Regions from separate parts of the Xanthomonas euroxanthea genome, predicted to be linked through region 3. Evidence: predicted binding sites of a transcription regulator. Region 3 holds the regulator's gene; each other region holds the start of a gene.
The links. The regulator FliA, encoded in region 3, starts transcription of late flagellar genes. The targets are predictions, from matches to a motif close to TAAAGTTTNNCNNNCNNNGGCCGATAA.

Region 1 (4,827 bases), 1.2 Mb from region 3:
GCTACACCTACCCGAGCTGGATCCAGCTGGTATTCGGACAGACGCTGAGCTTCGACCGCCACCGCGAGGACCGCGGCCAGCCGTTACAGGGCGACAACGCACACGTCGCGGCAACCGCCTCCGGCACCGAAAGTGGACCCAGCGAAGCCGTCACGCTGCCGCTGGCAGGCGAGGTCGCCCCGCCTGTGCAGGCAGGCACAGCAGCACCGGCCAGCAAGGCCGCAGCCACGGTTACACCTGCGGGCCCGGCGATGTCCACCGAATCGGCCAGCACACGCGCCCAGGGCATCAGCAGCGGCCTGAATTGCGGCACGGTGCAGGCACACAGCGCCACGCGTTTCACCGCCGCCTGCAGTGGCGGCAGTACGGTGCAGATCGACTGCGCCGGCTTCCGCTGCAGCGCAACCTTCCCCTGACCTGACATGGCTGCGCTCGGGGACGAGCGCAGCCCGACGGCTTGACGATCGTCGGGGTTGACCCGACACGCTGTCGGCGCAGTCCCGATTTACGTGCCGCACGCCCCATTTAAACTGCAGCCACCGGACGCGAGGCCTGTTGGGCCGTTCAACTCGCGAGGCGCTGAGCACGCCCCCCGCCGGAACATCGCCGGCATCGCGTGACGCGCCTGGGTCGTGGTTGGTCGTCCACCAGCGTGGATGCGCGCGCCTTTCAGGCGAAGAAGTCAGCCGTGCGCACGCACAGGCGGCTCGCTCGAGTGCGCCGTCGAACCATCTGATGCGTGTGCGACCACTGCGCCTGTGCTCCAGCGGACCTTACGAGATTCCCGAACCTGCAGCTGGATCCGTGCCGATATCCGCCTTGGCTGAGCTTGCGCGACGCCGTCGGATGCATTGGTTTGCCAGCCTCTCCCTAGCAGGTGGCTGGTCGCTGCTGTTCCTGCGCTTCCGGCTGCAGACCTGTCAGCTTGCCGCCGGCAGGCGAACACGTGCTCGGTCGCGCCTGTATTGCAGCCGCTGCGTCGGCAGGCAGATGCACGCGAGCGCGCTTGCAGCCGTCGCGCGCGCTTGCGGGGCCAGGCGACGCGGCGCGGTTGCGCGCGGCCGATGCAGCGTATTTCACGCCATCAAGCAGGCCGCTCGCTAGGCTGACGTCAGTGCAGCACTTGGCTGCGAAGATTTTCAGGAAATTCCCATGGGCGACAATTCGTTTCTGTCACCGGCCTTCATCATTCTGGTCGTCGGCGTGATTGCCGTTGTGTTCTGGCTGGTGACGCGCGCCAAGAAAAAACGCAACAAGAAGTAAGCCACGAACCAGGCGACCCCGGCATCGGGATGCGCAACGCAGCTTGCGCTCACCGCGCAATCGCAGTGCATTGCCGAGCGCGCAAGACTCGGCCGACGCGCGTCGCTATTGCCCGGCACGGTCGCTACGTTTACGTGCGGGCCTGACAGCGCATCAATGCCGCAATGGCCTGAACAACGGCGCCGGGCAGTGACACCGCCATGGTGCGGTTACGCAATGCTTGCTGCATACATGTCGGCAGCAGCGGCATGCCGCCGCATGGCAGCCACGCGCATCCAACACGTGCTGCCCGTCAGAAACGCTCGCCTGTCGGCAGATAGCGCCATTGGCCGATGGCCAGCTTGCCCAGCGACACGCGGCCCACGCGCAGGCGCCGGATGCTGACCACCTCCAGCCCGACCTCACCGCACATGTAACGCAGCTGGCCGGGTTGCACGTGCTTGATCGCAAAGCGCAGACGCTCCTCGTTCTGCCAGCTCACCTTGCACGGCGACAGGCTGCGCTGCTGATACACCAGGCCATGCGCAAGCCGCGCCATGCCATATGGGCGCAGCTCCCCGCGCACCTCCACCAGGAATTCCTGTTCGATGGAGGTGGCGTCGGCGCTGAGCCTGCGCAGGACGCGGCCGTCCTGGCTCAGTACCAGCAAACCGCTCGCCGCGTCCTCCAACGGCAGCGGCGCGTGCAGACGCAGGAAGTGCCGCTTGAGCACACGCATCTCGAGCTGGTCCAGGGCGCTGCGCGTTTCCGCAGTAGCCAGTGCCAGTGCCGCCTCGGCGCTCATGCCTGCCGGTTTGTGCAGCAGCAGCGTGGCAGGCTCGGCAGGTTCGAGCACGGCGTTTTCCGCCAGCGTCACCTGCGCCGCGGTCGCCAGGGCTTGCGGCTCTTCGACCACGACCCCGTCCACACTGACCCAGCCGCCCTCGATGTATTGCTGCGCCTCTCCACGCGAGCAGCCAAACCGCGCGGCCACGCATTTATCGAGACGGATCGGATCGGACATCGGGCGGGCTCGGCTTCAGGGGACGGCAGTGTACGTGCTGGGTCGACGGATGCGTGAGGCCGGCTTCTGCGCTGCCCGACAAAGTGGGAAACTGGGCGCTCACACAGGAGATTGCAGATGTTCATCAAGTTTGGCACCACCCGGGTCCGCCTCAACCACATCTCCGTCATCAGCGATCCCTTCAACGCAGGCGAAAACTTCGGATCGTATTGCCACTCGGTCCGGGTCGGCCTGCTCTCCGGCGAGGAAATCTTTGCACGCTTCAATACTGAAAGCGGCGCCGAGCAGCTTCATGCCGAGGTACTTGCTGCGCTGGAAGGTTGAGCGCAAGAGCCACAGTGCCGCCATGCGCGTGACGCCTCACGCGCGATGCGCGGCGCCGCTTCAGCAGCCGGCCATGCCGGCTTGCAAGGTGCACGTGGCAAGGCCCTTGCCGCATGGCATCAGAGTAGATCGCATCGCCGGAACACGCCGCTGCACCAGCACCGGCGCTTACCAAAGACAAGCGGATTGCAGGTATTGCGATACATAGCGGATGCGATCCTGTCAAAGCATCCGCTGCGCTCCAGGAGGTCGCCACATGTCGGCGAAACGTCGGAAAATCGTTCTGCGGTTGGCATGCTTCGATCCAGCGATAGACGCCACAAACACGCAGTGCATGCACGGGTGTCAGGCCGCTGCGGACGGCTGTCGGGAAATTTCTTCCGCACGATGAATTCAATCTAAGTCATTTCAGATACGTACCTTTAGCTCGTCGCGATCCGGCCGTTAGCTGGGCAAGACGCTCTGGTGGATGACCCATTCATCGAGCCCCTCAGCTGCACTACCTGGATGCGGTAATGAATACATATCTGCAACGCCTCAATGTCGGCCGTCGCCTGGGCATGGCCTTTGGCATCTTGATCCTATTGTCGGGCCTGCTTGTTGCGACCGGCCTGGTCACCATGTCCAACGCCCGTTTCGAGCTGGATACCATCGTCAACAGCAACATGGAGAAGATCCAGCTGTCCTCGGAAATGCTCGACGCCAATACCAATGTGGCGATCGGCCTGCGCGACATCGTGATGGTGTCCGGCGATGCCGCCAACCGCCGCAGCATGGAGATGATCGAAAAAAACCGTGCACGCTACAAGGAGGCGCATGACGCACTGACGGCCTTGCCGAGCAGTGCCCCTGAAAAGAACGCGCTCCAGCTGCTGCAGGAAAAGCGCGACGTGTCGGTGAAGTTCAACAACCAGATTCTCCAGTACGGCATTCACGACCAGAACCAGCAAGCGCAGGATTTGCTGCAGGGCGACGCCGCCGTCGCGATGGACGCACAGCAGGCGGCCATCCGCGCCAATGCCGAGCTGGAGCGCCGGCTCAGCAAGGAAGCCTATCAAACCGCCGTTGCCTCGATGCATCGTGGCAAGGTCATCCTGGCCAGTGGCGGCATCACCGCGCTGGCCATCAGTGCACTGCTGGCCTGGTTGATCACCCGCAGCCTGACCCAGCCGCTCAGCCAGGCCACACGCACTGCGGAGGCCATTGCAGCCGGCAACCTGCACAACGATGTGCACACCAGCGCCAACGACGAAACCGGCCGCCTGCTCAAGGCCATGGACAAGATGCAGCTGCAGCTGCGTAACCTGATCACCGCGCAAACCGACATGGCCAGGCATCACGACAACGGCCAGATCAGCTTCCGTATCGATGCGGCGGCCTTCCCGGGCGACTACGGGCGCATGGCCAACGACACCAACCTGCTGGTTGCCTCGCATGTGGCAGTGCAAACCGATCTGGCACGCATCATGGGGCGGTATGCCGTTGGCGAACTCTCCGAAGACATGCAGCCGCTGCCCGGCGAAAAGGCCGTTTTCAGCGACACCATGTCGCAGGTCAAGCTCAACCTGTCGGCGATGAATCACCAGATCAAGCATCTCGCCCAGGCCGCGGCCAATGGCGACTTCAGCGCGCGCGGCGATGCCGAGCACTTCCAGTTCGACTTCCGCATCATGGTCGAAAGCCTCAACCACCTGATGTCCACGGCCGACGGCAACCTGCAGTCGCTGTCGTCGTTGCTGCAGTCCATCGCCGCAGGCGACCTCACCGCACGCATGAGTGGCGAATTCCGCGGTGTCTTCGCACAGATGCGCGATGACGCCAACGCCACGGCCAACCAGCTGGCGCAGATCGTCGGCAACATCCAGCAATCGGCCGTGTCGATCAACTCCGCGGCCAGCGAAATCGCCGCCGGCAACCAGGACCTGTCGCAACGGACCGAACAGCAGGCGGCCAATCTCGAAGAAACCGCAGCATCAATGGAAGAACTCACCTCCACCGTCAGGCAGAATGCCGAAAGCGCACGCCAGGCCAATCAGCTGGCGATCGGCGCCGCACGCGTTGCCTCGCAAGGGGGCGAAGTGGTCGGCAAGGTCGTGGACACCATGAGCGGTATCGAGGCCTCGTCCAGGAAGATCGCCGACATCATCAGCGTCATCGACGGCATCGCCTTCCAGACCAATATCCTGGCCTTGAATGCGGCAGTGGAAGCCGCACGTGCCGGCGAACAGGGACGCGGC
Region 2 (4,827 bases), 240 kb from region 3:
AGGAAGTGATTCCCGGCGCCGATGCCTTCCGCCTCTTCGACACCTATGGATTTCCGGTCGATCTGACCTCCGACATTGCACGCGAGCGTGGCTTGCGCGTGGACATGGAGGGCTTCGAGTTCGCCATGGAGCGTCAGCGCGAGACCGCGCGTGCCGCCGGCAAGTTCGGCGGTGGCGTCGCATTGCCGGCCGATCTGGTCGCCACCATGTCGCCGACGGTGTTTCTGGGCTATGAAGCCTATGACGCCGATGCGCTCAAGGTGGTGGCGTTGCTCAAGCAGGGCCGCCCGGTCGAGCGCGCGCAAGCCGGCGACGAGGTCATCGTATTCACCGATCGCACGCCGTTCTACGCCGAATCCGGTGGCCAGGTCGGTGATAGCGGCCAGCTGAGCGGTGGCGATGTCTCCATCGAGATCGTCGACACCCAGAAATTTGCCGGCCAGTTCCATGGCCATGTGGGGCGCATCACCGAGGGTACGCTGGCAGTGGGCGATGTGCTGGCGGGCGGCATCGACGTGCAGCGTCGTGGCAAGACCATCCTCAACCACTCGGCCACGCATCTGCTGCATGCGGCCCTGCGCGAGGTGCTGGGCACGCATGTGCAGCAGAAGGGCTCGCTGGTGGCGCCGGACCGCTTGCGCTTCGACTTCTCGCACTTCCAGCCGATCACGCCCGAAGAGCTTGCTGTGATCGAACGCAAGGTCAACGCAGAGGTGCGCACCAACCACAGCGTCGAAGTGCACAACATGGCGATGCAGGAAGCGCTGGATTTCGGCGCGATGGCCTTGTTCGGCGAAAAGTACGGCGAGAACGTGCGCGTGCTGAAGATGGGCGGCTATTCCACCGAACTCTGCGGTGGCACGCACGTGACCCGTACCGGCGATATCGGCCTGTTCAAGATCACCTCCGAAGGCGGTGTGTCCTCGGGCGTGCGTCGCATCGAAGCGGTGACCGGGCAGGGCGCGTTGGATCATGTCGCCGATGAAGAGCGACGTATGTTCGAGGCGGCCAGCCTGCTCGGCGGCAACGCTACCGAGGTGGTCGACAAGGTGCGCGCGCTCACCGAGCGTCAGAAGCGGCTTGAGCGTGAGCTGGAGTCGCTCAAGGCCAAGCTGGCCTCCGGTGCCACTGCGGACCTGGGTTCCAGTGCCGTCGACGTGGCAGGCGTCAAGGTGGTCGCCGTGCGTCTGGAGGGTTTCGATGCCAAGGCGCTGCGCGATGCGATGGATCGTCTCAAGCAGCAACTGGGCGATTCGGTCATCGTGTTGGCAGGTGCCGCCGGTGGCAAGGTTGCGCTCGTGGCCGGTGTGAATGGCAGCCCAACTGGCAAGGTGAAGGCGGGGGAACTCCTCGGCCATATCGCCAGTCAGATTGGGGGCAAGGGCGGCGGTCGTCCGGATCTCGCCCAGGGTGGTGGCGAGGATGGTCCCGCCCTTGCGACCGCGCTCGACGGCGTGCCCTCCTGGGTCAAGCAACACTTGGGCTGAACACTTGTGCTGGTATGCCTTGCTGGTTGGCAGGGTGTCCCGCTACCATTTCCGGTCTATTCCCTTTACCTAGGGCGGGCCTTATCAATCGGCCGCCGATGCTGGTGGGAAGCCCACCGGTTCCAGGAGATTTGCAAAATGTTGATCCTCACTCGCCGGGTAGGCGAAACCTTGATGATCGGCGACTCGGTCACTGTGACCGTACTCGGCGTCAAGGGTAATCAGGTGCGCATCGGCATCACCGCACCGAAAGATGTTGCTGTACACCGCGAAGAAATCTATCAGCGGATCCAGCGTGGGGATGAGCCGGTCGCTTCCGGTGCGCATCACGGCGACGATTCTTCGAATTGATCGTCATAAAGGGTTTACGTTAGCCCCTCTTACCCGGTATTCTTCGCGGCCTGCGACGGACACCGCGGCAGGACGCAAAAACTGGAGCGATGCCCGAGCGGCTGAAGGGGCTCCCCTGCTAAGGGAGTATAGGGTCAAAAGCTCTATCGAGGGTTCGAATCCCTCTCGCTCCGCCAGTGTTTTGAACGCCCGCAAATCCATGATTTGCGGGCGTTTTCATTTGTGTCGACGTGGTGATGACGATTGCAGGCAGGGCGCCGGCGCAACGCCGGCAGCCGCACCGGCGGCAGCGTCTGAATTGCCACAAACGTGCCGTAGGCAGCGATTCAAGTAACCCGGGCATGGGTCGCTAAGGCTGTGACACCTCTTTCGGATCTCAACCCGATGCGCCTACCGCCGCTGCTTGGACGCCTGTTTTCTTCCCGGAGCCGTGGGCTGCAGCACAAGGCCGATGCCGTGGACCGGGTGATGGCGGTGATCGAGTTCGATCTGGATGGCCGCATCCTGCATGTGAACCAGAACTTCCTGTCACTGATGGGCTACCGGCTGGACGAAGTCGTCGGTCAGCATCACCGCATGTTCGTGACTCCTGGCGACCGCGACAGCGAAAGCTACCGGCAGTTCTGGCAGGCGCTGCGCCGCGGCGATTTCAACGCCGGGCAGTTCTGTCGCCTGGACAAGCATGGGCGCGAGGTATGGATCAACGCCTCCTACAACCCGTTGCTGGATCGTGCGGGCAAGGCCTATCGGGTGGTCAAGTACGCCACCGACATCACTGCGCAGGTGCGCCAGACCGCCGATTTCGAAGGCCGCATCGATGCGATCGACAAGGTCATGGCGGTCATCGAGTTTTCGCTGGACGGCACGGTGCTCGATGCCAACGAGAATTTCCTTGCGGCCATGGGCTACCGGCTCGATGAGATCCGCGGCAAGCATCACGGCATGTTCGTGGACGCGCAAACGCGTCAGTCGGCGGCCTATCGCGCGTTCTGGGACAAGCTTGGGCGCGGCGCGTTCGACGCGGGCCGCTACAAGCGCATCGGCAAGGACGGTCGGGAGGTGTGGATCCAGGCGTCCTACAATCCCGTCCTCGACGAGCACGGGCGGCCGTACAAGGTGGTCAAGTACGCCACCGATGTGACCCGTCAGGTGATCGATTCGGCCGATGCCGATGGCCGCATTCAGGCCATCGACAAGGTCATGGGCGTGATCGAGTTCGATCTGGAAGGGCGTGTGCTGACCGCCAACGACAACTTCCTGGCCATTTTGGGGTACTCCGCCGAGGAAGCGATCGGCCAGCATCACCGCATCTTCGTCGACGCAAGCTACGGCGCCTCCGAAGACTACCGGCATTTCTGGACAAAGCTGGCGCGTGGCCAGTTCGATGCGGGCCGCTACCGTCGGCTGCACAAGGATGGCAGTTCGGTATGGATCCAGGCGTCCTACAACCCGATCCTGGACGTGTCCGGGCGGCCGTACAAGGTGGTCAAGTACGCCACCGATGTCACCGACCAGGTGCGCTCTGCCGAGCGCATGGGGCAGTTGATGCAGCAGACACTGAGCATCGCGCAGAACGTGCAGCGCGAGGCACACCATATTTCGGTCAGCAACCAGGAGCTGGTGAGCCGCTCGTCCACGCAGTCGGCAGCGGTGGCGCAGACCTCGACCACCATCGACCAACTGGCAGAGACCGTCCGCACCAATTCCGACAGCGCCAATTCGGCCCAGCGCATGGCCGAAGCATCGGCCGATGTTGCGCGACGTGGCGCCACCGTCATCGCCGACATGGTCAAGACCACGGCCGGCATCCGCTCGGCGACCGATCGTATCGGCCAGATCATCGAGGTGATCGACGGCATTGCGTTCCAGACCAATATCCTGGCCTTGAATGCCGCCGTGGAAGCGGCACGTGCTGGCGAGCAGGGCCGTGGATTTGCCGTGGTGGCGACCGAGGTGCGTAGCCTGGCGCAGCGCTGCAGCGTCTCGGCGAAGGAGATCCGTGGCTTGATCGACAATGCGACAGACCAGGTGGGCGATGGTTCGCGCCTGGCCGAGCAGGCCGGTGTGGTGATGCAGGACATGGTCGGCTCGGTGCTGCGCGTCACCGCGACCGTGGAGCAGATTGCCGCTGCCAGCCAGGAGCAGGCGCGGGACATTTCCACCGCCAATACCGCGCTGCAATCGATCGGTGTGCAGGCGCGAGACCAGGCGCAGATGGTCGACGACCTGGCGCGCTCGGCGCGTGTGCTGGAAGCCGATGCCGATGCGCTGTTTGCCTTGGTCAATGGCGATGGCGAAGGTGATCGCGACACCGGGGCGGCGGCTGTGCGCAGCGAGGCCCCGATCAAGCCGCTCGCCAAGCCGCAGGCCGCGTGATCCCCGCGCAGGGATGTGCTGATGCGCGGCGGCGTCGATGCATGGCGCCATGCATGGCAGCGGCATCGCCGGTGCCTTGCAGGCTGATCGTCTGAGCACAAAAAAGCCCGCCGGAAGCGGGCTTTGTGCTGTCGGCCAGTCTCCAGCGCGCAGCGTGCCGCATTGTCTGCAGCACGCTGCATGCCGGGCTGGTGCCGTTTACTGCGGCAGGTCGAACACCAGCACTTCCGCATCGCGTGCATCGGCCAGCACGATCTCCGGCTCGCCGGTGATCTGCAGCGCGTCCCCGGCCGACAGTGCCTGGCCATTGACGCTCAGGCTGCCGCGCGCCACCTGCACGTAGCCGATGCGACCATCGGCCAGCGGCTGTTGCAGGCGCACCTGGCCATCGAGGATGGAGGCATACAGGCGTGCATCCTGGTGCAGGCGCAGCGAGCCGTGCTCGCCACCGGGCGAGGCGATCAGGCGCAGCTGGTTGCGCTTGCTGTCGGCATCGAAATGCTTCTCCTCGTAGCTGGGCTCGATGCCGTTGCGTTCGGGCATCACCCAGATCTGCAGGAAGTGCACCGGCTCGCTGGCCGAGTGGTTGAACTCGCTGTGGGTGACGCCGCTG
Region 3 (4,827 bases):
TCCAGCGTGCTGACCGCGCGGTCGAGTTCCTCGTCGCGCAGGCGGGTGCGCAGGGTCTTGAGGCGATTGCGCGACAGCACCAGTTCGCCGATCAGGTTGACGATGGCATCCAGGCGCTTGGTGTCCACGCGCACGGTCTGCTCGGCGTCGGCTCCCTTGGCCGCCGCCTTGGGCGCGGCCTTGGCGCCGGGCGCAGCGGCGCCATGTGCGTCGTCGGGTGCGGGCGCTGCGGCGGCGGCCTTGGGCGCGGCCTTGACCGCCGGCGGGCCGCTCTTGGCATCGAACTGCGCAATCAGCGAGGCCGGTGCATGCGGCACGGCTTCGCCCGAGCCCATTGCATCCAGCATGGCCTGCAGGTAATCCAGCGACTGCTGCGCGGCATCGAAGTGATGCGCCTGCAACACCGCCTGGCCGGAGCGCGCCATGCCCAGGGTTTCCTCGGCGGCGTGGCAGAGCTCGACCATCGGCTTGATCGCCAGAAAGCCGGCGCCGCCCTTGAGCGTGTGGAAGCCGCGGAACACCGCGTTCAGCTGGTCGGCTTCGTCAGGTGCCTGTTCCAGCGACACCAGCTGTTCGCCGAGGCGGTCCAGGATTTCCTGGGCCTCGACGATGAAATCGGCAGCAATATCGTCTGGAACAGCACTCATGGTTACAACCCCAATCCGGACAGCAGGTCATCGGCGTCGTCCTGCGACACCGCGTGACGGTCCAGGCCCTTGACTGCAGGACCGGCAAGACCGCCGTCGTCTTTCTTCGGCTCTGGATTCTTCGGCGGCAGGCCGAGCGCACCGAAGCCCTCGTGCACGCGCCGGACGATGCCGGCCACGCGACGGATGATCTGCCCGCTCAGGTCCTGGTAGCTCTGCGCCAGCGACAGCTCGGTCAGGTTGTGGCGCATCTTGTCCATCAGCGCGCCCTGGTCCTGATTGAGCCCACCGTCGCGTAGCTGGTTGGCCAGCTCACGGCATTCCTCGACCAGATCCAGCGTGCGATGGCTGGCCTTCTCGGTCATCTCCACCACGTGGTCCAGGCGCGAACACGCATCGTCCAGCTCGCCGGCTTCCTCGGGCACGGTGGGCAACTCGCCCAGCGCCTGGCCGAGTTCGCGCGCAAGCCGGCTCAGGCCCTGCATCATCGGGCGCGTGCGCAGGGCGGCGAGGTGGTCGACCTCGCGCTTCCACGCAGCTTCGTCACCGCTTTCCAGTGCATCGAGCGCGCCCTGCAGGCGGTCGATCAACGCGGCGCGTTCGGCATTGGTGTCCACGGTGGCGTTCATCAGGCGGTCGCCGCCAGACGTTCGAACACCTTGCCCAGCTTCTCTTCCAGCGTCTGCGCGGTGAACGGCTTGATGATGTAGCCGTTCACGCCGCACTGGGCCGCTTCGATGATCTGCTCGCGCTTGGCTTCGGCGGTCACCATCATCACCGGCAGGTGCTTGAGCTTGGCGTCGGCGCGGATGTTGCGCAGCAGGTCGATGCCGGTCATGCCGGGCATGTTCCAGTCGGTGACCACGAAATCGAACGGGCCAGCCCGCAACGCCGCCAATGCGCTGTTGCCGTCTTCGGCCTCTGCGGTATTGGTGAAGCCAAGATCGCCCAACAGATTCTTGACGATGCGCCGCATCGTCGAGAAGTCGTCCACGATCAAAATCCGCATGTTCTTGTTCACATCAAGCTCCTAACACTAAAAAATACGCGAAAAAATCATTCGTCAATTTCGACACCGGCATCGGCCAGTTCGAAGACCTTGAGGCGGCCGCGCAGACGCACCACCGCCTGGCCATGGATCTGGCACACGCGCGATTCGCTGACACCGAGCACGGCGCCGATTTCTTTCAGGTTCAATTCCTGTTCGTAGTACAGCGACAGCACCAGCTGCTCGCGCTCGGGCAACTGGCCGATGGCCTTGCCCAGCTCGCGGCCGAACTCGCCGCGCTCCATCATCTGCTGCGGATTGGGGCCACCCTTGGCGGTGGTGTCCAGCTCGCCGTGATCCTCGATCCGCGACTCCAGGCTCAGCACCTGGCCGCGGGCGGCATCTTCCATCAGACGCAGGTAGTCCGGCAGCGGCATCTCCATCGCGGCGGCCACTTCGGTGGCGGCGGCTGCGCGGCCGGTGTGCTGCTCAATCTTGCGCACGGCCGCGGCGGCATCGCGTGCGCGTCGGTGCACCGAGCGCGGCACCCAGTCGCCACGGCGGATCTCGTCGATCATCGAGCCGCGGATGCGGATCGAGGCATAGGTCTCGAACGAGGCGCCCTGCTCGGAATCGTAACTGCGCGAGGCTTCGATCAGGCCGATCATGCCGGCCTGGATCAGGTCGTCCACTTCCACGCTCGCCGGCAGGCGCGCGGCCAGATGGTGGGCGATGCGGCGCACCAGGTCGGCGTGCTGGGTGACGATGTCATTGGCGTTGTTGCGCTGCACGGCACGGTACTGCGCGGTGGCCGTGGTTGCGGTAGCGGTGCTCATGCGGCCACTCCCCGTTGGATGATGCGTTCGACGAAGAATTCGACGTTGCCGCGGGACACGGTCGGGGCCTGCCAGCGCGAGGTACGGCGAGCGATTTCTGCAATGGCCTGCGCCGACGGACTGGCGGGGTAGGCCTTGATGACCGGTTGCTGGCGCTGTACCGACAGGCGCAACCAGTCGTCCTGCGGCACGTGGCCGAGGTAGTTCAGCGACACGTCGCCGAGGAATTTTTCGCAGACCCGCGACAGCTTGTCGTACAGCAGGCGGCCTTCGTTGGGGTCGCGCACCATGTTGGCGATGATCTGCAGGCGGTCCACGCCGCGTTCGCGCGAGAGCACCTTGATCAGCGCGTAGGCGTCGGTGATCGAGGCCGGCTCGTCGCAGACCACCACCACGGTGTCCTGGGCGGCCTGGCAGAAGGTCAGCACGCTGTCGGTGATGCCGGCGGCGGTGTCGATGACCATCACGTCCAGGTCGCGTTCCAGTTCGGAGAACACGTTGACCAGGCCGATGTGCTGGGCCGGGGCCAGTTCGGCCATGTGGCGGCGACCGGAGGCGGCCGGGACCACCAGCACGCCGCCGGGACCTTCGATGATCACCTCGTCCAGCGTGCAGCGGCCGGCGATCAGGTCGGCCAGGGTGTACTTGGGCGACAGGCCCAGCACCACGTCCAGGTTGGCCAGGCCCAGGTCGGCGTCCAGCAGCAGGGTGCGCTTGCCCATGTCGGCCAGCGCCACGGCCAGGTTGGCGGAGATGTTGGTTTTGCCCACGCCGCCCTTGCCACCGGTCACGGCAATGGTGCGCACCGGGCCCAAAGGCTCGGGACGGGTCGCCGACAGGGGGAAGGCGTTGGTCAGCTTGGCGTATTCACGCGACTGCATGGTTGTGCTCCGGAGTACAGGGCTTATCGGCAGCGCGCCGCAAATCTTCAAGGCGAAGAACGAGACTGGCGGCATTGGCGCGGTGCAGGTCGTCGGGGACCCGCTGTCCGTCAGTCACCCAGGTGATGGGCATTTGGTGATCGACGACGACCGACAGCGCACTACCGAAGCGGCCGGTCTCGTCAAGTTTGGTCAGCACCACGCCCTGGGGCTTGGCGTGGGCGAAGCGGCGCACGACCTCGTCGAGGTCGGAAAAGTGCGCGTTGGCAGGCAGCACCAGCAGCGAGGTGACCTGGTGCGCGGCGCGCAGCCAGTTCAGCTGGGCGGCCAGGGCGCGGTCGCGCTGGCCCATGCCGGCGGTGTCGATCAGCACCAGCTTGTAGTCGCGCAGGCGCTCGAGCAGTTCCAGCAGGCTCTCGGCGCTGTCGGCCTCGTGCACGGCGATGCCGAGCTGACGGCCGTAGCTGTGCAGCTGCTCGCGGCCGCCGACGCGCTGGGTGTCGGTGGTGACCAGGGCCACGTCGCGCGGGGCGTGCTGGGCGGCGAAGCGCTGCGCCAGCTTGGCGATGGTGGTGGTCTTGCCGGCACCGGTCGGGCCGACCAGGGCGATCACGCCGCCGCGTTCCAGCGGGTCGACCGGGGCCACCGGCAGGCGCTTGGACAGCAGGCCCAGCATCAGCCCGCGGCCGCGGTGCAATTCGGTATCGGCCGGGATCTGCAGCGCCACATCGCGGATCAGGCCGGCGTCGAAGCCATAGTCGTCCATCAGCTCCAGGGCCTGCGCACGCACCGGTGAGCCGCGCAGGCGCTCGTCGGTGAGGCGGTTCATCTCGCGCTCGATCATCTGCCGCATCAGCGCCAGCTCGCCGCGCAACTGCTTGAGTTCTTCGTCGTTCTGCGGCGCCGGGACGGCGGCGGCCGGCACCGCGGCCAGCGCCGGCGGGGCGGCCACCAGCGGCGGCAACGCGGCCGGCGGCAGGATCTGCGGCAGCGCGTCCAGGTCGAAGTCGGCGTCGTCGGCCAGCGCGTCTTCGTCCTGGTCGTAGCCGGCCTGCACAGGGGCGGCGGCGGCGGCCATGATCGGCGTCGGCGCCTGCACCGGGGCGGCCTGCACGGCGGCGCGCTGCACCGGGGCGGTGGTCAGGAAGTCGGCGAACAGTTGTTCCGGCACCGCCGACAACGCGTGTTCCTGGCGCGGTGCGGCGGACACCGCAACGGCGCGGGCCAGGGCCTGGGCGGCGGGCGAGGGGACGGCGGCGGTACGGACCGGTGCGGCGACCGGGGCCTGACGCGGCACGTTGACCGGCTGGCGCAGCGCCATCGCGGCGATCATGTCTTCGGCAGCGCTGGCAATGCGCTGGCGCTGGCTCGTACCGGTATCGGCGGCCGGCGTGAGCGGTGCGTGGACCGGCGCGGCCGCGGCTTGCGGGGCCGGGGCCTGCTGGGCAGGTGCCGACGGGATCGGCGCGGCGGCA

Region 1: H7A86_RS15090 (methyl-accepting chemotaxis protein) is a predicted target of FliA. The motif match lies at 3,012-3,038, and genes of this name have one in related genera.
Region 2: H7A86_RS09165 (methyl-accepting chemotaxis protein) is a predicted target of FliA. The motif match lies at 2,165-2,191, and genes of this name have one in related genera.

The regions. Positions count from the first base shown of each region.
Region 1 covers NZ_LR861803.1:3,593,674-3,598,500, forward strand. The annotation lists gene H7A86_RS15075 (hypothetical protein) at 1-416, shown strand, start outside; gene H7A86_RS15080 (rRNA pseudouridine synthase) at 1,556-2,266, opposite strand; gene H7A86_RS15085 (hypothetical protein) at 2,384-2,590, shown strand; gene H7A86_RS15090 (methyl-accepting chemotaxis protein) at 3,106-4,827, shown strand, end outside.
Region 2 covers NZ_LR861803.1:2,127,660-2,132,486, forward strand. The annotation lists gene alaS (alanine--tRNA ligase) at 1-1,487, shown strand, start outside; gene csrA (carbon storage regulator CsrA) at 1,626-1,838, shown strand; tRNA gene H7A86_RS09160 (tRNA-Ser) at 1,922-2,014, shown strand; gene H7A86_RS09165 (methyl-accepting chemotaxis protein) at 2,250-4,214, shown strand; gene H7A86_RS09170 (pirin family protein) at 4,413-4,827, opposite strand, start outside.
Region 3 covers NZ_LR861803.1:2,368,563-2,373,389, forward strand. The annotation lists gene H7A86_RS10040 (chemotaxis protein CheA) at 1-647, opposite strand, end outside; gene H7A86_RS10045 (protein phosphatase CheZ) at 650-1,276, opposite strand; gene cheY (chemotaxis response regulator CheY) at 1,276-1,668, opposite strand; gene H7A86_RS10055 (RNA polymerase sigma factor FliA) at 1,704-2,471, opposite strand; gene H7A86_RS10060 (MinD/ParA family protein) at 2,468-3,352, opposite strand; gene flhF (flagellar biosynthesis GTPase FlhF) at 3,339-4,827, opposite strand, start outside.